DNA from 2 places in the Streptomyces sp. NBC_00377 genome. Region 2 is predicted to be linked to the other one. Evidence: predicted binding sites of a transcription regulator. Region 2 holds the regulator's gene; the other holds the start of a gene.
The links. The regulator HspR, encoded in region 2, represses chaperone genes until heat shock. The targets are predictions, from matches to a motif close to TTGAGNNNNNNNNNCTCAA.
Positions count from the first base shown of each region.

Region 1: lon (endopeptidase La) is a predicted target of HspR. The motif match lies at 1,837-1,855, and genes of this name have one in related genera.

Region 1 covers NZ_CP107958.1:3,169,884-3,177,730, forward strand. Annotated here, with positions in the region: gene lon (endopeptidase La) at 1-1,814, opposite strand, end outside; gene OHS71_RS14165 (GNAT family N-acetyltransferase) at 2,008-2,661, shown strand; gene OHS71_RS14170 (DUF5954 family protein) at 2,792-3,811, shown strand; gene OHS71_RS14175 (rhomboid-like protein) at 3,836-4,564, opposite strand; gene OHS71_RS14180 (spermidine synthase) at 4,790-5,476, shown strand; gene OHS71_RS14185 (response regulator transcription factor) at 5,599-6,339, shown strand; gene OHS71_RS14190 (HAMP domain-containing sensor histidine kinase) at 6,336-7,439, shown strand; gene OHS71_RS14195 (multifunctional oxoglutarate decarboxylase/oxoglutarate dehydrogenase thiamine pyrophosphate-binding subunit/dihydrolipoyllysine-residue succinyltransferase subunit) at 7,742-7,847, shown strand, end outside.
Region 2 covers NZ_CP107958.1:4,441,270-4,449,116, forward strand. Annotated here, with positions in the region: gene OHS71_RS19905 (hypothetical protein) at 1-133, opposite strand, end outside; gene OHS71_RS19910 (hypothetical protein) at 195-3,329, shown strand; gene OHS71_RS19915 (heat shock protein transcriptional repressor HspR) at 3,466-3,918, opposite strand; gene dnaJ (molecular chaperone DnaJ) at 3,924-5,099, opposite strand; gene grpE (nucleotide exchange factor GrpE) at 5,139-5,798, opposite strand; gene dnaK (molecular chaperone DnaK) at 5,795-7,639, opposite strand; gene OHS71_RS19935 (MraY family glycosyltransferase) at 7,735-7,847, opposite strand, start outside.

The sequences.
Region 1 (7,847 bases), 1.3 Mb from region 2:
CGCTCGGCCGGGTCCTGGGCGGACTCGGGCACGTGGTGCGGCCGGCCGATCAGGCCGCGCAGGTCCTCGTCGCCGATCGTGAACGGGAGTTCCCGCTGGCCCAGTTCGTGCTGGGCCGCGACCTTGCGCAGCAGCCGCGCGATGGACCGCTCCAGGGTGCGCACGCCCGCCTCGCGGGTGTACTCGCCGGCGAGCTTGCGCAGCGCGCTCTCCTCGAGGGCGACCTCGTCCTTGTCCAGGCCCGCCCGCTCCAGCTGGCGCGGGAGCAGGTGGTCACGGGCGATGACGACCTTCTCGTCCTCGGTGTAGCCGTCGAGGCGGACCAGCTCCATGCGGTCGAGCAGGGCCTCCGGGATGGCTTCGAGCACGTTGGCGGTGGCGAGGAAGACCACGTCCGACAGGTCGAGTTCGACCTCCAGGTAGTGGTCGCGGAACGTGTGGTTCTGCGCCGGGTCCAGGACCTCCAGGAGGGCGGCCGCCGGGTCGCCCCGGAAGTCGGATCCCACCTTGTCGATCTCGTCGAGGAGCACGACCGGGTTCAGCGATCCGGCCTCCTTGACGGCCCGCACGATCCGGCCGGGCAGCGCGCCGACGTAGGTACGGCGGTGGCCGCGGATCTCGGCCTCGTCGCGGACGCCGCCGAGGGCGACGCGGACGAACTTGCGGCCCATGGCGTGGGCGACGGACTCTCCGAGGCTGGTCTTGCCGACGCCGGGCGGGCCGACGAGTGCGAGCACGGCGCCGCCGCGCCGCCCGCCCACGACGCCCAGGCCGCGCTCACCGCGCCGCTTGCGCACCGCGAGGTACTCGGTGATCCGCTCCTTCACGTCGTCCAGGCCGGCGTGTTCGGCGTCCAGGACGGCTCGGGCTCCCTGGATGTCGTACCGGTCCTCGGTCCTGACGTTCCAGGGGAGTTCGAGGACGGTGTCCAGCCAGGTGCGGATCCAGGAGCCCTCGGGCGACTGGTCGCTGGAGCGCTCCAGCTTGTCGACCTCCTTGAGGGCGGCCTCGCGGACCTTCTCGGGCAGGTCGGCGGCCTCGACGCGGGCGCGGTAGTCGTCGGACTCGTCGCCCTCCTGTTCGCCGTTGAGCTCGCGCAGCTCCTTGCGGACGGCTTCGAGCTGGCGGCGCAGCAGGAACTCGCGCTGCTGCTTGTCGACGCCTTCCTGGACGTCCTTGGCGATGGTCTCGGCCACGTCCTGCTCGGCAAGGTGGTCGCGCAGCTGCTGGGTGGCGAGCTTCAGACGGGCCACCGGGTCGGTGGTCTCCAGGAGCTCCACCTTCTGTTCGGTGGTCAGGAACGGCGAGTAGCCGGAGTTGTCGGCGAGCGCGGAGACGTCGTCGATGGCCTGGACGCGGTCGACGACCTGCCAGGCGCCGCGCTTGCGCAGCCACGCGGTGGCGAGCGCCTTGTATTCCGTGACGAGTTCGGCGACGTGCCCGGGCAGCGGCTCGGGGACGGTCTGGTCGAGGGTCGTCCCCTCGACCCACAGGGCGGCGCCCGGCCCGGTGGTGCCGGCGCCGATGCGCACGCGGCCGCGGCCGCGGATGAGCGCGCCCGGGTCGCCGTCGGCCAGCCGGCCGACCTGCTCGACGGTGCCGAGCACGCCGGTGCTCGCGTACGTCCCGTCGATGCGCGGCACCAGCAGCACCCGGGGCTTCCCGGGTTCGGAACGGGCGGCGGCCTGGGCGGCCTCCACCGCGGCGCGTACGTCGGTGTCGTTGAGGTCCAGCGGAACCACCATGCCGGGGAGCACGACCTCGTCATCGAGAGGCAGTACGGGCAGAGTGAGCGGAGCGGACGTCGATGCCATGATCTCCCCTTCGGCAGTCAAGTTGAGCTATGCCGACTCAATGCATGTGAGTCGGCGAATGTTCCCCGCGATGCCGTCCGTTCGCTGTGGGCGATCACGACTGTCGCGCCGGACCCTTCCGGACATACGGTCGACCGTAATGGACGAAGAGGGCATTCGACCATTACAACCGGCTATGACCAAGGGGGTCTCCGTGGATCGGTTCGTGCGGGCCTGGGTGGAGGGATGGGTCGTGTCGCGCGGGGCGGCGCCGCCCGTGACGGAGCCGTGGGGATGGACCGTCGACGTGGGAACGGGGCACCACGTCACCCGCCATGTGCTCGGCGCGACGAACGACGCCGTGACGGAGCCCGTCGTCCGGAGGGTGGCGGGCGCGGTCACCGGGGCCGGCGTATGGCTGAAGGTGTTCGCCGACCCCGCACTGGTCGGGCCCTGGCTGGGGCCCGGCTGGTGGATCGACCCCGAGCCCGGCTTCCTGATGACGGCCCCGCTCACGGACGCGCCGCCCGGGGCGGCGCCCGACGGCTACCGGACGCGCACCTGGTCGCGTGGGGGCGTGGTCCGCACCATGATCGCCGCCCCGGACGGCTCCCTGGCCGCGCGCGGACAGATCGCCCCGACCGGCGCGACGGCGGTCGTCGACCAGATCGAGACCTCCCCCGCTCACCGCCGCCGCGGGCTCGGCGCGCTCGTCATGCGCACCCTGCACCGCGCAGCGGCCGAAGAGGGCGCGCGGACCGGCGTCCTCGGTGCGACACCGCAGGGCCGGGCACTGTACGAGTCCCTGGGCTGGCGCGTCGAGTCATCGCTGACCAGCGCGAAGTTCACGGGTGACACGCAGGGGTGACGTCCGGCGGCCGAGAGGGCGCACCGTAAGGCGTCGCACGACGGGGCGCGCCCCTCGCGCCCCCTCTCCGTACCCCGCCCACTTCCGGCATTCACCCCTGATTCACCCACCGCCCGACCACAATGCGCCTATGACCGATGACTGGAAGCGACGTCTCGACGCCCTCCACGCCGACCTGGTCCGCCGTGACGACCCCGTCGCCTGGGTGACGGAGGCGGACGCCGTCGAGGCCTCGCGCCGCTATCCGCACATCACGCTGCGCGGGCCCGTCTTCGGTGTGGCCGTGCGGGACCCGGCCGCCGCGGACCCGGGCTGGCGGCTGCTGAAGCCGGTGGTGGACGGGATGCCCCAGCAGGCCCGCGACGGACTGAACTCGTACCTGTGGTTCAAGGCGAAGGACGGCCCCGACGACCCGGTCGTCCGGCGCGAACTGCTGGCGGCCGTGGCCGTGCTGGAGCGGGCTCCGGCCGACGAGGTGGAGGCGCTGGGCGTGCGCTACCGGGTGGTGCGCGGCGACGAGTTCGCCCGCACCGGTGACGACGGTCCCGAGCCGCCCCGCCCCACCGACCTCGAGCCCCCCGACCCGTCATGGGAGGACCCGGTCGCCGTCCCGTCGCCGGACGTGGGCTACCTCCTGGACCCCGACCGGGACGAGGGCCCGATGGCGGGCGCCCTCCGGCTGGGCCTGCGCGACTTCACGTACACGGGCGCCCGCTTCCCCGCCGACGTGCGCGCGGACTCCGAATGGTCGGCCCGGACGCACCCCGACGTGGTGCGACTGCCCGTCGGCTTCTCGGTGGCCGAACGCGACGACTCCGGCTGGACGCCGTGCGGGTCCCTGGCGGCGACCCCGCACGAGGCCCGCCGCTCGCTGTACGAGGGGATGGCCCGCGTCTGGGCGATGCTCTACCGCTTCGACGAGCGCAAGAAGGTCCTGTACGCGCGGGCGGCGGAGGCGTTCCGGGCCGCCGGACGGGCCGACGAGGCGAGCGTGGAGGGCCGCCTGTTCCGGATCTGCCGCGTCGAGCGGATGGTCCGGGTGGGTGCCGACGGCCCCGAGCCGCCCCGCCCGTCGGACATCGACGAGTACGGCCCCATGAAGCTCCATCCGACCCTGCACGAGAACGGCACGGTCCAGTTCGAGGACTGACGCCCGTACGGGACCGCCGGCCCCTCAGCGGCCGCCGAACCGCCGGTCCCGCTCCCAGCGCCGGACCCGGGACCAGCCGGCGACGCCTGTCGCCAGCGCGATCAGGTGCCCCCAGTTCGTCAGCGGGTCGGTGAAGGCGATCAGGTCCTGGAGCAGCATCCCGCCGAAGGCGGCCAGCAGCGGGTACCGCAGCCACGGCCCGAGCAGGCCCGTCAGGGCGCCGACGCTCGCGGCCACACCGAAGCTGATGCCGTAGTCGAGCCGGTGCAGCGAGCTGTCGGGCAGCCGCCCCACGAGCACCCCCAGGCCCACCGGCACCTCGGTCGCGAGGGTGGCCAGGACATGCCCGAGGAAGAAGACGACGGCCGTCCGGACGCCGCCGACGCGCCGCTCCAGGGCCGTGAGGACGACCAGGAAACCGAGCGTGAACGGGGAGGCGAAGCCACCCGCCACCCACAGCGCGCTGGCCACCAGCACGAGGACCGGCGTCCGCGCCAGATGGGCGACGTCCGTGCTGGAGCCCTGGTGCAGGGCATGCACGAGGGAGGCGTCGAGGTGGGCGGTGCCGTACGAGGTGACGGCGAGGACCGCCGCGTACGAGAGGGTGAAGGGGACGGGGATCCGGTACCGGTGACGGGGGGCCGCCTCGGCGGGCGGCTCGGCGCGCCGCGCGGTGCGCTGGGCCGGGATGCCGTCCAGCAGCCCGGACACCTCGGGCAAAGGCGGGCTCGGGGGTGCGGCCGTGCGTTCCACCGTGAGGCGCTCCTTCCGTTCCCCCTCACTTTTCGCGCCGGGACTCCGCGCTGTCTGTGACGGACGCCACGACCGAGCCGATTCACAGGAAGCTCCGAGGGTTCTCCGGGCCCGCTCCTACATGGTGCGAAAGCCCTCCCGGGCCGTTCCGAGGCGCACGCCCCCGGCATCCGACACACACGGAATTCCCTCAACGAACCGTCAGGGAAATGCCAGGATGGGACGATGTCCCTCCCGTTCGACATCCCCGACGCACCCGAGGTCCTGGACCGTCGCGAAGGCCCCTACGGCGAGGTCGTCCTGCGCAGGCACGGGGAGTTGCTCCAGATCATCGCCAACGGCTGCTTCCTGATGGACACCTCGGACGGCCGTTCGGAACGGCTGCTGGTCGACGCCGCGCTGTCCGCGCTGGCCGGCCACCCCTCGCCCCGCCTGCTGATCGGCGGCCTCGGCGTCGGCTTCTCCCTGGCGCACGCCGCCGCCGATCCCCGGTGGGGCGGCATCACGGTCGTGGAGCGCGAGCGCGCCGTCATCGACTGGCATCTCGACGGCCCGCTGGCCGCGCTGTCGGGGGCCGCACTCGCCGACCCGCGGTCGAAGATCGTCGAAGCGGATCTGCTCGATTACGTCAACGAGACATGCGACACATTCGACGCGGTATGCCTCGACATCGACAACGGGCCCGACTGGACCGTCACCGAGGGCAACGACAGCCTCTATTCCGAGGCCGGACTCGCGGGCTGCGCGCGGGTGTTGAGACCCGGTGGGGTACTGGCCGTATGGTCTGCCCGCCCCTCTCCGGAATTCGAGGGAACCATGGGGAATGCCGGGTTCCAGCAGGTGCGTACCGAAGAGATCCCGGTTGCCCGAGGCGTGCCGGACGTCGTGCACCTCGCCGTCCGACCTGGATAGCAAAGCCGTGGTGACTCCCCGTACGCTGCACCCCTGACGCCGATCATTTACGCGTCAACCGCAGTCATGCGCAGACATGGGATCACCCCACTGGTTCCGGAAAGCACACTCAGGGGCGGGCGATGGAGCAGACACACACCGCACACAACACCACGGCGACAGCCACGCCGGGCGCGCAGCGGCGCGTTCTGGTGGTCGAGGACGACGCGACGATCGTCGACGCCATCGCGGCCCGCCTGCGCGCCGAGGGATTCCTCGTGCAAACAGCGGGCGACGGCCCGGCGGCCGTCGACACGGCGGAGGCCTGGCAGCCCGACCTGCTGATCCTCGACATCATGCTGCCCGGCTTCGACGGTCTGGAGGTCTGCCGTCGTGTGCAGGCGTCCCGCCCGGTGCCGGTGATGATGCTCACGGCGCGCGACGACGAGACCGACATGCTGGTCGGGCTCGGCGTGGGCGCCGACGACTACATGACCAAGCCGTTCTCGATGCGGGAGCTGGCGGCACGCGTGCACGTGCTGCTGCGCCGGGTGGAGCGGGCCGCGATCGCGGCGACCACGCCGCGCAGCGGGATCCTGCGGCTCGGCGAGCTGGAGATCGACCACGCGCAGCGCCGGGTGCGGGTGCGCTCGGAGGACGTGCACCTCACGCCCACCGAGTTCGACCTGCTGGTCTGCCTGGCGAACACCCCGCGCGCGGTGCTCTCCCGGGAACAGCTCCTCGCGGAGGTCTGGGACTGGGCGGACGCCTCCGGCACCCGTACCGTCGACAGCCACATCAAGGCGCTGCGACGCAAGATCGGCGCCGAGCGGATCCGCACCGTGCACGGTGTGGGCTACGCACTGGAGACCCCCACGCCATGAGCGCAGGGCCGGACGGACCGAGAAGCCCCGGGGAGCCCTGGGGGCGCGTACGCCCGTTCTCGATCAAGACCAAGCTGGGTGCGCTGGTCGTCATCTCGGTGCTGATCACCACCGGTCTGTCGATGATCGCGGTGCACACCAAGACGGAGCTGCGCTTCATCACGGTGTTCTCGATGATCGCCACACTGCTGATCACGCAGTTCGTGGCGCATTCGCTCACCGCGCCGCTGGGCGAGATGAACACCGTGGCCCGGTCCATCTCGCACGGTGACTACACCCGCCGGGTGAGTGAGAACCGCGGAGACGAGCTGGGCGACCTGGCCCAGACGATCAACGTCATGGCGGACGAGCTGGAGGCCCAGGACCGCCAGCGCAAGGAGCTGGTGGCCAACGTCTCGCACGAGCTGCGCACACCCATCGCGGGTCTGCGGGCCGTCCTGGAGAACGTGGTCGACGGCATCGCCGAGGCGGACACCGAGACGATGCGCACCGCCCTCAAGCAGACCGAGCGGCTGGGGCGGCTGGTGGAGACGCTGCTCGACCTGTCCCGCCTCGACAACGGCGTCGTCCCCCTGCGCAAACGGCGCTTCGAGGTGTGGCCCTATCTGTCCGGGGTGCTGAAGGAGGCCAACATGGTCGCCTCGGCGCGCGCCACGATGGGCTCGGGCGGCAACCACACGCGCACGGACGTCCATCTGCACCTGGACGTGTCCCCACCGGAGCTGACCGCGCACGCGGACCCGGAGCGCATCCACCAGGTCGTCGCGAACCTGATCGACAACGCGGTCAAGCACAGCCCGCCGCACGGACGGGTGACGGTGAAGGCGCGGCGCGGCCCGCTGCCGGAGTCGCTGGAGCTCGAGGTCCTGGACGAGGGACCCGGCATTCCGCGGTCGGAGTGGCGCCGCGTGTTCGAGCGGTTCAACCGGGGGGCCGTCCGCCGGCCGCACGGCCCGGGCAGCGACGGCGGCACCGGACTGGGGCTCGCGATCGCCCGTTGGGCGGTCGATCTTCACGGCGGCCGGATCGGAGTGGCCGAATCCGAGCGGGGTTGCCGGATTCTTGTCACTCTTCCGGGAGAGGCTTCCGTCTCAAGTTGACGTAAAGTTCGAACCGGAGCCACAAGATCCACCGGCGTCGGCGCAGCCCGACACGTGTGATCAGGCAGCGGACCGTCCCAGGTCGGCAAGGGGTCCGCACGCTCGGCGTGCGCGACATGCATCAACACACCCTCAAGACGCGCAACCGCGCTTGTTTCCCGCCATTTACAGCCGCGAAACGCGCTTTCCGATGTGACTTACACGACCTTGGACCGGCCCGGCCTGACCTTCCCCCTCCAGGGGGCGTAGCCTTTATTCCCGCTGTCCATCACCTTGTGAAGCGGAAGAGGGCGGTTGCCGCCGTGTCGCCACAGTCCCCCAGTAACGCATCGAGCATCTCGACCGACGCAGACCAAGCGGGCAAGAATCCCGCGGCCGCGTTCGGACCGAACGAGTGGCTCGTCGACG
Region 2 (7,847 bases):
CCTCGTAGACGGCGACGATGTCCTCACCGCGCTGTTCGAGCCGGTGTCGGCGGTCGAAGTCCGTGCTCCCGCACTCGCACGGGTGCAGGTCCATGTACAGGTGGGCTTCCAACGAGGAGCGGGCTCTCAACATGACATGATCCTAGGGCTGTTGTGCGATTCGAACAGGGAGCGGGCCGGGGGAGGGGCAGCACATGGACAGTTGGGCCGATCCCCGGACGGCGACGGGCACACTGCCGCAGTACCCACACGCGCACCAGGACGAACTCGTGTCGGCCGCGGGGCGCGGCATGGCCTCGGTGGCCACCGCCGTCCTCGGTGACCGGCTGGACTCCCTCGACGCGGACCGGACCAAGGACGGACGCCAGTTCTTCGTACTGACGGACAGCCGGGGAGAGTCCGCGACGATCTGGGTGGACGCCGTTCCCCTGGTGAGGGGGACGCTCGCCGACACGGCGACGAACACCACGTCGCAGAACTACGTGGTCCGCGTCTCCGACCGGCTCCCGACGGAGATGCTGGACCGGGTGCTCGCGCACGAACTCGGTGAGTTCATGGCGGTGCGAGAGCGCGCCGCCGCGGGTCTGGCTCCCGTGCGGCAGGACCTCCTGCGCGAAGGAGCCCAACTCTCCGCGGACCAGGAACTGTCGGCCACGGACAGAGGCCGCATAGGAGAGCTCAACTGGCTCGCGGCGCGGACCACGGCACCTGATCTCTCCGCCGAGCAGCAGCTCGCGGCCCGTGCCGAGTTCTCCGCTCTGCTCGATCCGTACGGCATCCGGCCGACCGCCGAGATAGGCGACGAGGAGGCGTTCGGGCCCCAGGACAGGGCGGCCCGCATACGGCAGCGGGTGTCGACCGCATTCCTCTCCGTCGGATCGCGACGGCTGCTCACCACCCTCGCCCAGCCCATCGAAACCCTCCCTCCCCCAGACGCCACCGCCCTCCAGGCATCCCGTGACGCCGCTCTGCGCGCGGAACGCCAGGTCGAGGCGTTCATCGGGCGGCGTGAGATCACCATGCCCATGCCCGGCTACGACCAGAACGGCCTTCCCCTCCCCCGGGACCAGCTGGAACCGGCCGCCGAGCGGTGGGCGCAGTACCGGGCGCAGGTCAGCGAGCGCACCGTGCGGACGTTGGAGGGCCGACTCGCCGAAGGGCAACTCCCGCTGCGCAAGGTCGTGATCGGCGGTGGCGCGAGTCTCACCGGGCGGGACCCCGAGGCGCTGCTGGTGGACGGGGCGGGCCGCTGGCACCTGGACCCCGGGGACGGGATCGTGCAGTCGGCGGACCAGGACCGCGACCTCTCGCAGTGGATGGGCGTCGACCCGTACGCGGCGGTGGAGGACCCCCGGCACCGGGTGTCCATCCACGCGGTGCGGGTCTGGGAGGACCAGCTCGCCACCCAGGGCGACGTGGTGAACGGCCGGGCCCGTCTGCGCCTGGGCCGCGACGGCGAACTGCTCGCCGAGGTACGGGTGTCGGGGGAGAACGGCGCGGAGAGCGAGACCCCGCTGTGGGTGGCGTGCGAGGGGACGCCGAGCATCGCGACCGGCCTCACACCGGACGTCGTGCCGGGCATGCCGCGCGGTCGGGCCGGGGTGGAGAGCCGCAGTGAGGCGGTACGGCTGATCAGTGAGCGACTGCGGGAGCTGGAGAGCCAGGGCACGGCCCGCGCGGGCGAGGTGCGCGCCTGGCTCACCCAGGCCGAACGGGGCGGCGCGGACACCCGTACCGTGCTGGAGGCCCTGGACTCCTCGATGCTGAAGGAGGCTCTGTGCGCGGGCCTGGCGGGCGGCGCCGCCGCCCGCATGGAGAACTGCTTCACCGCTCTCGACTCGACGCGGAAGTGGGAGGCGGCGCGCGAGGCCGCCGAGGGCCGGGCGCTGCTGGGCGACGAGGTCGCCGAGAACCGTTTCGACCCGCACGCCGCGCAGCACTGGATCATCGCGGGGTCCGGCGGCACCGGGGTCGCCAACGCCGAGATCATCCTGCGGGAGAACCCCGACGCGTACGTCACCATCATCGGCAACAGTCCGCCTGCCGCGCTCCGGCACCAGGTCCAGTACCCGGAGATGCTGGAGCGCTACGCCACGGGCGAGAACCCGCGGCTCACGATCGGCCGGACGGAGGTGGGCGCGGTCGAGACGTACCGGCACGAGAACGGCGAGACGTGGTTCCAGGCGGACTACGTGATCGAGGCCACCGGGGAGCGGAGAACGGCCAGGGCCGGCGGGTACGTCTGCAGTCTCGGCCGCACCAACCCTCTTCCGCCCGCCCTCCAGGTCCTCGCCGACGAGGTGCGCGACCGGGGCGGCGAGATCTCCGGGGACCTGCTGTTCGACAGGGACGACCAGTACATCGGCTACGGGCTCACGTTCGCCGTCGACGGCAGGGAACACCGCGTCGACGTGGACGGCGCGGCCTCGTGGCAGCTGCCGCGCGAGATATTCGCCCCGGAGACGGGGGTCCAGGCGGCGCTGAACGGGATGGGCCTGCGCGGTCTGCCGTCCGAGACGGGCAACGCGGCCCCCGGCTTCTCCCCGATCGCCCGCCAGAGCGCCCTGCGCGCACGGGCCGTGGCGGAGGCGGCCGCGGGCGACCCGGACGCCGTACGCCGGCTGCCCACCGTCCCGGAACGCTGGCAACGCCCCGACCTCACCCTCCCGTCCACGGCCGCGGTGCTCACGGAGGTCCCCGAAGCCACGCAGGCGAAGGAAGTCGCAGAGACCGCGGCGGTCACAGCGGTGATCGCGACGGCGGGAACGGAGACAGCAGCGGCACCAGGGGCGGAGACAGCAGCACAGTCCGAAGCACAGGACGAAGCAGCGACAGAGGCGCCTGCGGCGCCGAGCGTGCCGGCCCCGGCCGCTGCGGAGCCGACGAGGACCGAAGCCCCGGCCAAGGAGGAACCGACCAAGCCGGCGACCCCTCCCGAGCCGGCTGCCCGGACCACGCCGGAACCCACGGCCGAGGCGACAGCCCCCACCACGCCGGAACCCACGCCGGAGGCGACAGCCCCCACCACGCCGGAACCCACGCCGGAGGCGACAGCGCAGACCACGACCGAGGCGACCGCGCCGGAAGCGACAGCGCAGACCACGACCGAGGCGACCGCGCCGGAAGCGACGTCCGGTCGGGTCACCACGGCCCGTGGACCCGCCGCGGGCCGTGGTGACCCCGCCCCGGGCATCTCCGGTTCGCATCTGTGGCAGATGGGCGTCGTGCCCAGGGGTGGTGGCGGCCGTCCGTCCGCCTCGGACCGGCAGGAGCAGCAGCCGCAGCCCGGCCACGAGCGGCCCGAGCCGGGCGTCGGCCTGGAGGACTGACTGTCGGGCACGACACGCGGAAACGGGCAAGGGGCCCGCTGGAGACCGCCAGTGCCTCCGGGCCCCTTCCCGCATGCGTCGCACGTCCGGTGTCGAACCGCGCATGTCTTGCGTACGGCGTGTGGCGTACCGGCTGTCAGTCCGTCGGCTGCTGCCGCTTCGGCCGCCAGACCACCAACGCGCTGGTCTGCTGCACCTCCTGGTACGGCACCAGATCCCGCCGGTAGGAGGCGTGAACGGCCGCCTCGCGCTGCTGCATGGCCGCCGCCGCGCCGTCCAGCGCGGCCTCCAGCTCCGCCGCTCTCGCCTGGAGCGCGGCCACCTGGTTCTCCAGCTCGATGATCCGCTTGATACCCGCCAGGTTGATGCCCTCGTCCTGGGACAGGGCCTGCACGGTGCGCAGCAGCTCGATGTCGCGGGCCGAGTAGCGGCGGCCCCGGCCGGCGGTCCGGTCGGGGGAGACCAGGCCCAGACGGTCGTACTGACGCAGTGTCTGCGGGTGCAGACCGGAGAGCTGGGCCGCCACCGAGATGACGTAGACCGGCGTCTCCTGAGTCAGTTCATACGGGTTACGCCGACGGCCGTCCATCACTGTCAAGCTCCCTTCGCGGCCTCGAACAGCTCCGCCCGCGGGTCCTCACCCGCGGTCGCCTCGCGATACGCCTCCAGTGCGTCACGAGCCTTCCCCGACAGGTCCTTCGGGACACTCACCTCGACGGTGACCAACAGGTCGCCGCGGGTGCCGTCCTTACGGACCGCGCCCTTGCCCCGCGCCCGCATGGTGCGGCCGTTGGGCGTGCCGGGCGGAAGCTTCAACGTCAGGGACGGCCCGCCGAGCGTCGGCACTTTGACCTCGCCGCCGAGTGCCGCCTCGGTGAACGTCACCGGCACGGTCACCGTCAGGTTGTCGTCCTTGCGGCCGAACACCGGATGGGCGCCGACGTGGACGACGACGTACAGGTCGCCCGAGGGGCCGCCGCGCTCGCCGGGGGCGCCCTTGCCGCGCAGCCGGATGCGCTGGCTGTCCGTCACCCCCGCGGGGATGCGGACCTGCATGGTCCTCGACGACTTCGCGCGGCCGCTGCCCTTGCAGTCCAGACAGGGGTGTTCGGCGATCAGGCCACGGCCCTTGCAGTCGGGGCAGGGGTCGGTCAGCGAGAAACCGCCGCCCGAGCCTCTCGCCACCTGGCCGGTGCCCACACAGGTCGGGCACACCCGGGGGGTGCCGTTCTTGTCGCCCGTGCCCGAACACGCCTTGCAGGGAGCTTGCGAGGACATCCGCAGCGGGACCGTCGCACCCTCGATCGCCTCGGTGAAGCTGAGGGTGACCTCGGTGTCGATGTCCTGGCCGCGCCGGGGCTGGGTGCGGGTCGTGCCGGCGCCGCCACGGTTGAACAGGCCGCCGAAGACGTCGCCGATGCCGCCGCCGAAGCCGCCCTGGGGACCGCCGCCCTGGGCGCCGCCTCCGAAGAGGTCGCCCAGGTCGAAGTTGAACGAGCCGCCCGCGCCGGGGCCCGGTCGGAACCCGCCGTTGCCGAAGAGGGCGCGAGCCTCGTCGTACTCCTTGCGCTTCTTGGGGTCGCCGAGGACGTCGTTCGCCTCGGAGATCTCCTTGAAGCGCTCCTCCGCCTTGGCGTTGCCCTTGTTGGCGTCCGGATGGAACTCGCGGGCGAGCTTGCGGTACGCCTTCTTGATCTCGGCCTCGGTGGCGTCCTTGGGGACGCCGAGGACCTTGTAGAAGTCCTTCTCGACGAAGTCCTTGGTGCTCATCCTCGACGTCCCTCCTTCCGTCCGCTCATCCGCTCGAGCTCAGCCCTCGTCCGGGCCACCGCTCTCCTTGTCGTCACCCGCCGCCTCGGCCTCGTCGGCCTTCACCGCCTGCGCACCGGGCTGCGGTTCGGCCACGGCCACCCGCGCGGGGCGGATGGTGCGCTCGCCGATCCGATACCCGGGCTGGAGGATCGCCACGCACGTCGTCTCGGTGACGTCGGGTGCGTAGCTGTGCATCAGGGCTTCGTGGATCGTCGGGTCGAAGGGCTCGCCCTCCTTGCCGAACTGCTGGAGGCCCATCTTCGCCGCGACGGTCTCCAGCGATTCGCCGACCGACTTGAAGCCGCCGACGAACTCGCCGTGTTCCCGCGCGCGGCCGATGTCGTCGAGGACGGGCAGGAGCTCGGTCAGGAGGTTCGCGATGGCGATCTCCTTGACCGCGATCCGGTCGCGCTCGACCCGGCGGCGGTAGTTCTGGTATTCGGCCTGGAGGCGCTGGAGGTCGGCGGTGCGCTCACCGAGGGCGGTGCGCACCTGGTCCAGCTGGGCCACCAGACCGGCTGTCTGGTTCGCGTCCCCGGCCGGGGCCTCCCCCGCCGCCGAAGCGGAGGACGGGGTGGCCTTCGGCTCGGCGTCTTCAGGGGTGGCGCCGGAGGGGACGTCGGGCTTCTCCTCGAAGCCCGGGGTCTCCTCCGTCACGCGGCACCGTCCTTGCGCTCGTCGTCAACGATCTCGGCGTCCACGACGTCGTCGTCGGCCTTGGGGGCCTCGGCGCCGCCCGCGGCGCCCGCCGCGTCCTGACCGCCCTGGGCGTCGGCGTACATGGCCTGGCCGACCTTCTGCGAGACCGCGGCGACCTTCTCGGTGGCCGTGCGGATCTCAGCGGTGTCCTCGCCCTTGAGCGCGGCCTTCAGCTCCTCGACGGCAGCCTCGACCTCGGTCTTGACCTCGGCCGGGACCTTGTCCTCGTTGTCCTTGAGGAACTTCTCCGTCTGGTAGACGAGCTGCTCGCCCTGGTTGCGGGCCTCGGCGGCCTCGCGACGGCGGTGGTCCTCGTCCGCGTACTGCTCGGCCTCCTGGCGCATGCGGTCGACCTCGTCCTTCGGCAGCGAGGAGCCGCCGGTGACGGTCATCTTCTGCTCCTTGCCCGTGCCGAGGTCCTTGGCCGTGACGTGCATGATGCCGTTGGCGTCGATGTCGAAGGCGACCTCGATCTGCGGGACGCCACGCGGCGCCGGCGGCAGACCGGTCAGCTCGAACATGCCGAGCTTCTTGTTGTAGGCCGCGATCTCGCGCTCGCCCTGGTAGACCTGGATCTGCACCGACGGCTGGTTGTCCTCGGCCGTCGTGAAGATCTCCGAACGCTTCGTCGGGATCGTCGTGTTGCGCTCGATCAGCTTGGTCATGATGCCGCCCTTGGTCTCGATGCCGAGGGACAGCGGGGTCACGTCGAGGAGCAGGACGTCCTTGACCTCACCCTTGAGGACACCGGCCTGGAGCGCGGCGCCGATGGCGACGACCTCGTCCGGGTTGACGCCCTTGTTGGCGTCCTGACCACCGGTCAGCTCCCTGACCAGCTCGGCGACGGCGGGCATCCGGGTCGAACCACCGACGAGAACGACGTGGTCGATCTCGGAGAGGTTGATGCCGGCGTCCTTGATGACGTTGTGGAACGGCGTCTTGCACCGCTCCAGCAGGTCGGCCGTCAGCTGCTGGAACTGGGCGCGCGTGAGCTTCTCGTCCAGGTGCAGCGGGCCCTCGGCGGACGCCGTGATGTAGGGCAGGTTGATCGAGGTCTCGGTGGACGAGGACAGCTCGATCTTCGCCTTCTCGGCGGCCTCGCGCAGACGCTGGAGCGCCATCTTGTCCTTGGCGAGGTCCACACCGTGGCCGGCCTTGAACTGCTGCACCAGGTAGTCGACGACACGCTGGTCCCAGTCGTCACCGCCGAGGTGGTTGTCGCCGTTGGTCGCCTTCACCTCGACGACGCCGTCACCGATCTCCAGGAGGGACACGTCGAAGGTGCCGCCACCGAGGTCGAAGACGAGGATCGTCTGGTCGTCCTTGTCGAGGCCGTACGCCAGCGCGGCCGCGGTGGGCTCGTTGACGATGCGAAGGACGTTCAGACCGGCGATCTCGCCGGCCTCCTTCGTCGCCTGGCGCTCGGAGTCGTTGAAGTAGGCCGGGACGGTGATGACCGCGTCGGCCACCTTCTCGCCCAGGTAGGCCTCCGCGTCGCGCTTGAGCTTCTGCAGGATGAACGCGCTCATCTGCTGCGGGTTGAAGTTCTTCCCGTCGAGCTCGATCGACCAGTCCGTGCCCATGTGACGCTTCACCGAGCGGATGGTCCGGTCCACGTTCGTGACTGCCTGGCGCTTCGCCACCTCGCCGACGAGCACTTCACCGTTCTTGGCGAAGGCGACGACGGACGGCGTGGTCCTGGCACCCTCGGCGTTGGTGATGACGGTGGGCTCGCCGCCCTCCAGAACGCTTACGACGGAGTTGGTTGTGCCCAGGTCGATGCCGACCGCACGTGCCATGGTGATCTTCCTCCAGCTGACTTGAGTGGAACGGACTCAAGTGTGCACGACACCCGCCGCCGGGTCAACAGACCTGAGTCGAGCCCACTCAACTCTTATCCGTTCCTTACGCGCAAGGAGGCGTTGACCTGCGGCGATGCGGATCGCCCAGCCTTGCGCACCTGAGATTCCGGGGGAGCCAACTGGTCAGCCGGTTGACGCCGGGGCG